Regions from separate parts of the Streptomyces sp. PSU-S4-23 genome, predicted to be linked through region 3. Evidence: riboswitches for the same ligand, from Rfam matches in the RefSeq annotation. Region 3 holds a riboswitch; each other region holds the start of a gene.
What was found. A riboswitch is a leader RNA that binds a small molecule or an ion and turns the genes downstream of it on or off. The one in region 3 is predicted to bind cobalamin.
Positions count from the first base shown of each region.

Region 1 (2,252 bases), 5.0 Mb from region 3:
CAGCCCGGCGCTGGCGGCCGCGACGATCGTCACCACGAGCCAGACCAGGGCCCGCGCCGTGGATCCCGGTACGAGCAGCGCGGCGAGCGCTCCGACGCCCACCGCGAACACCCCCGTGGTCAAGGAGAAGAGTGCCAGCGGGGCCGCCGCCGACAAGGACGGGCGCGGAGTGTGGGGACCGCCCGCGCGTGCCGAGACATCCCTGGCCCTGTCTGCCATACGGGTCCCCTCCCGCCCTCTGGACGGCCCCTTCAGAAACCGCCGGCCGCCGGGTTCTCAAGTCCAGCCAGCAAACCACACCACGCGGCACGGCGAAAGACGAGCACCGGCCCGGCCCGCCGTTTCGAGTCACGCACGAGCACGTGCGCTGTCTCCACGGTCACTTCGACGCAGTCGTTGTTGTCCCCTCCCGAGTGACTGCTCTTGCGCCACACCCGCCCCGTCGGGTCCCTGCCGATCACACCGACCTCCACTCACCAGTCAGCGCACCGACACAGCGTCCTCACCGTGACGCTCCCGAGCGCCGTGTCCCACCGCTGCCACAGGCAACAGAGGCCCGGCCACACCAGGTTCGTCTCCCCGCAACGAATCACCCAATGCCGCTCGTCGGCGCTCTTCGCGTTGGTCATGCCGATTCGTTCGTAGTGCCGTCCCTAGTCTTCCCAGCTTCCCCGCGCGGAAAGAGCACAGATAGCGCCGATTCGGTTGGCTGACGATATTTCAGCGGTGTGGGGCTCAGCACACCGCAGCGTCGCAGGTCAAGACCCAGTTGACGGGTGTTCCGGAGGCGTGGTGGACTGCCGGGGCCACCACGGCGGCAGGAGAGGAAGCCGGTGCAAGTCCGGCGCGGTCCCGCCACTGTCACCGGGAAGGAACGTCCCGGGAGCCAGGAACTCTCACCGCCGGTCTCATCGAACCAGGGCGTGGACACCCTGAGTGAGGACATATCGCCATGCGCGGCTGCCGATCGAGGTTCCGTACCCGCCCCCTGCCCGACCCCACGGTCGGCTGAGCCGATGGGTGCCGATCGCGTCTTCGCGTACGGCGCCGCCGCCGGCCTCCTCGGTGACCTCCTGCTCGGCGATCCGCGCCGAGGGCATCCGGTCGCCGCGTTCGGGCGGGCCGCGGGCGTCGTGGAGCGGGTGTTGTGGCGGGACCACCGCGGGTGGGGCGCGCTGCACACCGCCGTGTGCGCCGGGGGCGCCGTGGCGACGGCGGCGCTGGCCGCGTCCGTCGCGCGCCCCTCGCGCGCCGCGTCCCTGGTCCTGACCGCCGCCGCCACCTGGGCCGTCGTCGGGGGGACGTCCCTGGCGCGGGAGGCGCGGGCCGTCGGGCGCTCCCTGGAGGCGGGGGACATCGGGGCCGCCCGTGCGCGGCTGCCCCATCTGTGCGGACGGGACCCCCAGGCGCTCGACGCCGACGGGATCGCGCGGGCGGTCGTGGAGTCCGTCGCCGAGAACACCTCCGACGCCGTGGTGGGCGCGCTGGTGTGGGGAGCCGTCGCCGGTGTGCCCGGGCTCGCCGGCTTCCGTGCCGTCAACACCCTCGACGCCATGGTGGGCCACGTCTCGCCCCGGTACCGGCGGTTCGGGTGGGCGTCCGCCCGGCTCGACGACCTCGCCGGATGGCCGGGGGCACGGCTGACAGCCCTCCTCGCGGCGGCCTCCGGCCCCGATCCGCGCGGCGCCGTGCGCGCCTGGCGTGCCGACGCCGCGCGGCATCCGAGCCCCAACGCGGGCCCGGTGGAGGCCGCGTTCGCGGGTGCCCTGGGCGTACGGCTGGGCGGAACGCTGTCGTACGGGGGCCGCGTCGAGCACCGGCCCGTCCTCAACGCGGCGGGGCGCGCGGTGCGCACGGACGACATCGAACGGGCGGTACGGCTCTCCCGCGGGGTCAGCGGGCTCGCGCTCGGCGTCACCCTCGCCGGGCGCCTCGCGGCCCGACGGCTTCTCGCGAAGGGACACACCTCATGAGCGGCGGACTCCTCGTCGCCGGCACCACCTCCGACGCCGGCAAGAGCGTCGTCGCCGCCGGGATCTGCCGCTGGCTGGTACGGCAGGGAGTGAAGGTCGCGCCCTTCAAGGCGCAGAACATGTCCCTCAACTCCTTCGTCACCCGTGAGGGCGCCGAGATCGGGCGGGCGCAGGCCATGCAGGCCCAGGCGTGCCGTACCGAGCCGACCGCGCTGATGAACCCCGTACTGCTCAAGCCGGGCGGCGAGCAGAGCAGCCAGGTCGTGCTGCTCGGCAGGC
Region 1 covers NZ_JBVMUU010000002.1:1,668,689-1,670,940, forward strand. Annotated here, with positions in the region: gene ACZ79I_RS08420 (DUF397 domain-containing protein) at 252-473, opposite strand; cobalamin riboswitch at 777-915, shown strand; gene ACZ79I_RS08425 (cobalamin biosynthesis protein) at 1,017-1,973, shown strand; gene ACZ79I_RS08430 (cobyric acid synthase) at 1,970-2,252, shown strand, end outside.
Region 1: linked by a shared signal. The riboswitch ahead of ACZ79I_RS08425 (cobalamin biosynthesis protein) and the one ahead of nicT (Nickel transporter NicT) in region 3 are both predicted to bind cobalamin.

Region 2 (2,252 bases), 800 kb from region 3:
TCACCGGTGTTGTCCCGCAGTTCGAGGAACTCCTCGATGTCGGAGTGCCAGGTCTCCAGGTAGACCGCGGCGGCGCCCTTGCGCCGGCCGCCCTGGTTCACCGCGGCGACCGAGGCGTCCAGGGTCTTCAGGAACGGGACGATGCCGCCCGAGTGCCCGTTGGTGCCGCGGATGAGGGACCCGCGGGAGCGGATGCGGGAGAACGACAGCCCGATGCCGCCGGCGTGCTTGGAGAGGCGGGCGACCTGGTGGTAGCGCTCGTAGAGGGAGTCCAGCTCGTCCTTCGGGGAGTCGAGGAGGTAGCAGGACGACATCTGGGGGTGCCGCGTGCCGGAGTTGAAGAGCGTGGGGGAGGAGGGGAGGTAGTCGAGGCGGCTCATCAGCCGGTAGAGCGCGGCGACCTCGTCCACGGTCCGGGAGCCGGACTCCGGGCCGGGCACCGTGTCCCCGGCGAGGCCGCAGGCGACGCGCAGCATGAAGTACTGCGGTGTCTCGACGGTCTTGCGGGTGATCGGGTGCCGCAGGAGGTAGCGGCTGTGCAGGGTGCGCAGACCGAAGTAGCCGAAGCGGTCGTCGGCAAGGGGGTCCACGAGTGCGTCGAGCCGGTCGGCGTGCAGGCGCACGAACGCGGCGGTGCGGTCGGCGATGAGCCCTTCCCGGTGTCCGGTGGCGATGGACTCCGTGAACGACGTGACGCCCTGTGACGCGGCCTCGGCCCGGATCCCGATCGTCAGCAGCCGGGCGGCCAGCCTTGAGTACGCGGGATCCTCGGAGACGAGGCCGGCGGCCGCCTCCATGGCCAGTTCGCGCAGCTCCGCCTCGTCCGTGTGCGCCGACCGGCCGCGCAGCGCGGCGGCGGCGACCCGGCCGGGGTCGGCGTCCGGAAGGTCGGCGGTCAGCTCGGTCAGGGTCCGCAGCAGCGCGGCACCGGGACCGTCCCTCCCGTCGGTCACCGCCGGTGTCGCGGACGGAGTCGCTGACACCGGGTCGGCTGGCGCGATGGTCACGTAGGGCTCTCCCTCGCTCGGCACGGGGCCTTGCGGAGGGTGGGGCGGCTCACGAGCGCACGCGGCGTCGCGTCCACCGGCCCATTCCACGAGGCCCGGACGTCAGGGCGCCGGGCCGGACGGCCGGGCGCGCTGTCGGCAGGCCCTCGGACTGACGCTCGTACGCGCACGCGGAGGCGAACACGCAGAAGTACACCGTTGCGGGACAGTTCCGGATTCGCACCGGATTCCCCTGCGGCGACAGCGAGCATGAGCATACATCTTGTGCCGGGGTTCGATGTCACCCCCAGATGTTGTGTCCTGTCGGCTTCGGGGTGTGTCAGAGGGGCAACTCATAGGTGAGGAGGGCGAGGTCGAGGTGCGGGATCGGGTTCCAGTCGCGCCCGGGGGTGCGGACGAAGCCCAGGCGCTCGTAGATGCGGTGGGCGGTGCGCATCGTGTGCTGGGTCGACAGGACGATCCGCACGCAGCCGTCCGTGGCCCGCGCCCGGTCGACACAGGCGCGTACGAGGGCCTCGCCGATCCCCCGGCCCCGGGCCGCGTGGGAGACGGCGAGCATCCGTATCTCGGCCTCGCCGGGGCGGGCGATGTCCGCCATGGGGCCCCCGTCCGGCACGAAGGTCACCCCGCCGAGCACGCTCCCCCGGGCAGCGGGGACGCTCGTGCGCCCGATCGCCACCAGCACCTCTGCGGCGGCGGCCCGCTTGGCCACGTCCCTCAGCTCGCCGAGGTACTCGTCGCTCTCCCCGAAGTCCAGGAGGCCGTCTCGGAGGTACGCCTGTGCGGTGATCTCCCCGAGCGTCTCGTAGTCGCCGGGTTCCGCCCGCCGGATCACGATGTCCATGAGGGTCAGTGTGCAGGACGGGTACGACAACGGGCCGCCGGATCACTCCGGCGGCCCGTCCTCAGGTCCGGCTCAGTGTGCGGTGTCCGCCGTGGCCGGCGGCAGTTCCACCTGCACCCCGGGGTCGCCCGCGTCCGCCGTGTAGTCGCCCGGCTGGGTCTCGTCGACGCCTTCCGGAGCCTTGACCGCCTTCAGGACGAGGGTCAGCACCACGGTGACCGCGACGTTCAGCACGAACGCCGTCAGGCCGATGTAGCCCATCTCGCCGATGCCGGGGATCTCCTTCGCCGAGCCGCCGAAGTGCTTCTGGGTCGGGGAGGCGACGCCGTACGCGGCGATCGTGCCGTACACCATGCCGACCGCCCAGCCCGCCAGCAGCGCCCAGCGGTGGAACCAGCGGG
Region 2 covers NZ_JBVMUU010000002.1:5,850,516-5,852,767, forward strand. Annotated here, with positions in the region: gene ACZ79I_RS26835 (ribonucleoside-diphosphate reductase subunit alpha) at 1-1,007, opposite strand, end outside; adenosylcobalamin-variant (AdoCbl-variant) riboswitch at 1,140-1,251, opposite strand; gene ACZ79I_RS26840 (GNAT family N-acetyltransferase) at 1,327-1,851, opposite strand; gene mctP (monocarboxylate uptake permease MctP) at 1,924-2,252, opposite strand, start outside.
Region 2: linked by a shared signal. The riboswitch ahead of ACZ79I_RS26835 (ribonucleoside-diphosphate reductase subunit alpha) and the one ahead of nicT (Nickel transporter NicT) in region 3 are both predicted to bind cobalamin.

Region 3 (2,252 bases):
GACCACCGGGCAGGGCATGAGCCGCTACTGGACGGTGCTGCGCGGTCCGTCGTCCGTGCCCGCACACGCCACGGCCACCTACCGGCTCCGTGCGCCGGGCGGCCGTCTCGTCCTGCCCGCGAAGGGCACCCGCGTCCGGCTGCGTGCCTTCTCCGCGTCGCCGATGACGCTGTCGAGCCAGGACATCCTTCTGGAGCGCGGGACCGCGGCCCCGAAGTGACGGCCCGTCACGTGACTTGTTCCAGAAGCTCCAGCATCACCGAGTCGGTCACCCGGTAGCGGACGATCCGCCCCTGCTTCTCCCCCGCGACGACCTCGGCCGTCCGCAGCAGCCGCAGCGCCTGCGAGACGGCCGGGTCGTTCATGCCGGTCGCCACGGCGAGATCGGAGACGGCGAGCGGCCCGGCCCGGTGCAGGGCGAGCAGCAGGGCGAGCCGGCCGGGATCGGCGAGCAGGGAGAAGCGGTCGGCCCAGGCACGCACGGCTCCGGGCTCACCGATGGCTTCGATGGCCTGGCAGACCCGGTTGCCGTCGATGATGCGCCGGCCGGCGCGTTCGGCGGGGACGAGATGCATGCGGACCATTGTCCCAGGAGCCCCTGTGTGATCTTCGATACCTCGGGACATCTGCGCAACTGTGCAACCTTGCAGGCATTGCGGGGTCCGCCCTAAGGTGGGCGGGCCGTGGTGTTCGGGAAGACCGGTGAAAGCCCTCAGGGGCTCAGGCCGGAGCGGCCCTCGCCACTGTGATCGGGGAGTTCCCGTTCCGTGCCGCCCGTTCGCGGGTGGCGCCACTGGCCGTACGCGGCCGGGAAGGCTGGGACGGGCGCGGTGATCCGTCAGCCAGGAGACCGGCCACGGCATCTCACGAAGTGATCCACGAGGTGCTGGAGCGTGACCGTATGACCCTGCCCAACCCTGCGTCCTTCCGGTGGCGGCGCGAGGACACCCTGCGAACCGCCGCGCTGCTGGCGCTGATCGCGGCCCTGCACGTGGTCGCCTTCGGGATCCTGTTCCTCCTGGTGGTGCCGGGGCACTACGCCGTCGGCTCCAAGGCGTTCGGCATCGGGCTCGGTGTGACCGCGTACACCCTGGGCATGCGGCACGCCTTCGACGCCGACCACATCGCCGCGATCGACAACACCACCCGGAAACTGATGGCCGACGGCAAGCGGCCGGTGTCCGTCGGATTCTGGTTCGCGCTCGGCCACTCCAGCGTGGTGGTCCTGCTGGCCGTCATGATCGCGGCCGGCACCCAGCTCGCCGACCGGGTCACGAACGAGAACTCTCACACCCACCAGGTCCTGGGCTTCATGGGGACCACGGTGGCCGGCACGTTCCTCTACCTCATCGCCGCCCTCAACCTGGTCGCCCTCACCGGCATCCTGAGGGTCTTCAGGTCGATGCGCTCGGGAACGTACGACGAGAAGGAGCTCGAACGGCACCTGGACTCACGGGGGTTCATGAACCGCGTGCTCGGCCGCCTCACCAGGACGATCTCGCGCCCCGGCCAGATGTACCCGCTGGGCTTCCTGTTCGGGCTCGGCTTCGAGACGGCCACCGAGGTCACGCTGATGGTGATGGCGGGCTCGGGCGCGGCGGCCGGACTGCCCTGGTACGCGATCCTGTGCCTGCCGCTGCTGTTCACCGCCGGGATGTGCCTGTTCGACACCCTCGACGGCACGTTCATGAACTTCGCCTACCAGTGGGCCTTCTCCAACCCGGTGCGCAAGGTGTTCTACAACCTCACGATCACCGGACTGTCGATCGCGGTGGCCTTCCTGATCGGCACCATCGAACTGGTCGGCGTCCTGCACGAGAAGCTCGACCTGCGGGACGCGGTCACCGGCTGGATAGCGGGGCTCGACCTCGGCAACGTGGGCTTCGTCATCGTCGGGCTGTTCGTGGTCGTGTGGGCGGCCGCCCTCGCCTACTGGCGGCTGGCGAAGGTCGAGGAACGGTGGGCTCCCCGCCCCGCCGACGGGAGTTGACCGCCGGATCCGGCCGGACCGCGGGCGTGGCAGTGGCAGGTGCCGGCCGGTCGCCGTGATCGATGGCAGGCCGCGCCCGCGTCGATCGATCTGCTGCCCGGCGGCCGGCTCACCGTGCCCGTCGGGCGGCGGCTCAGACCCTGGGGTCCGGCTTCCAGTCCTGGGCGAGGAGCCCGAGCAGCACCATGTCCAGGAACTCGCCCATCACCCAGGCTGAGGAGCGCAGTACGCCCTCGCGGACGAAGCCGTTGCGCTCGGCGGA
Region 3 covers NZ_JBVMUU010000002.1:6,654,609-6,656,860, reverse strand. Annotated here, with positions in the region: gene ACZ79I_RS30295 (hypothetical protein) at 1-220, shown strand, start outside; gene ACZ79I_RS30290 (ArsR/SmtB family transcription factor) at 228-575, opposite strand; cobalamin riboswitch at 668-873, shown strand; gene nicT (Nickel transporter NicT) at 902-1,990, shown strand; gene ACZ79I_RS30280 (GNAT family N-acetyltransferase) at 2,124-2,252, opposite strand, start outside.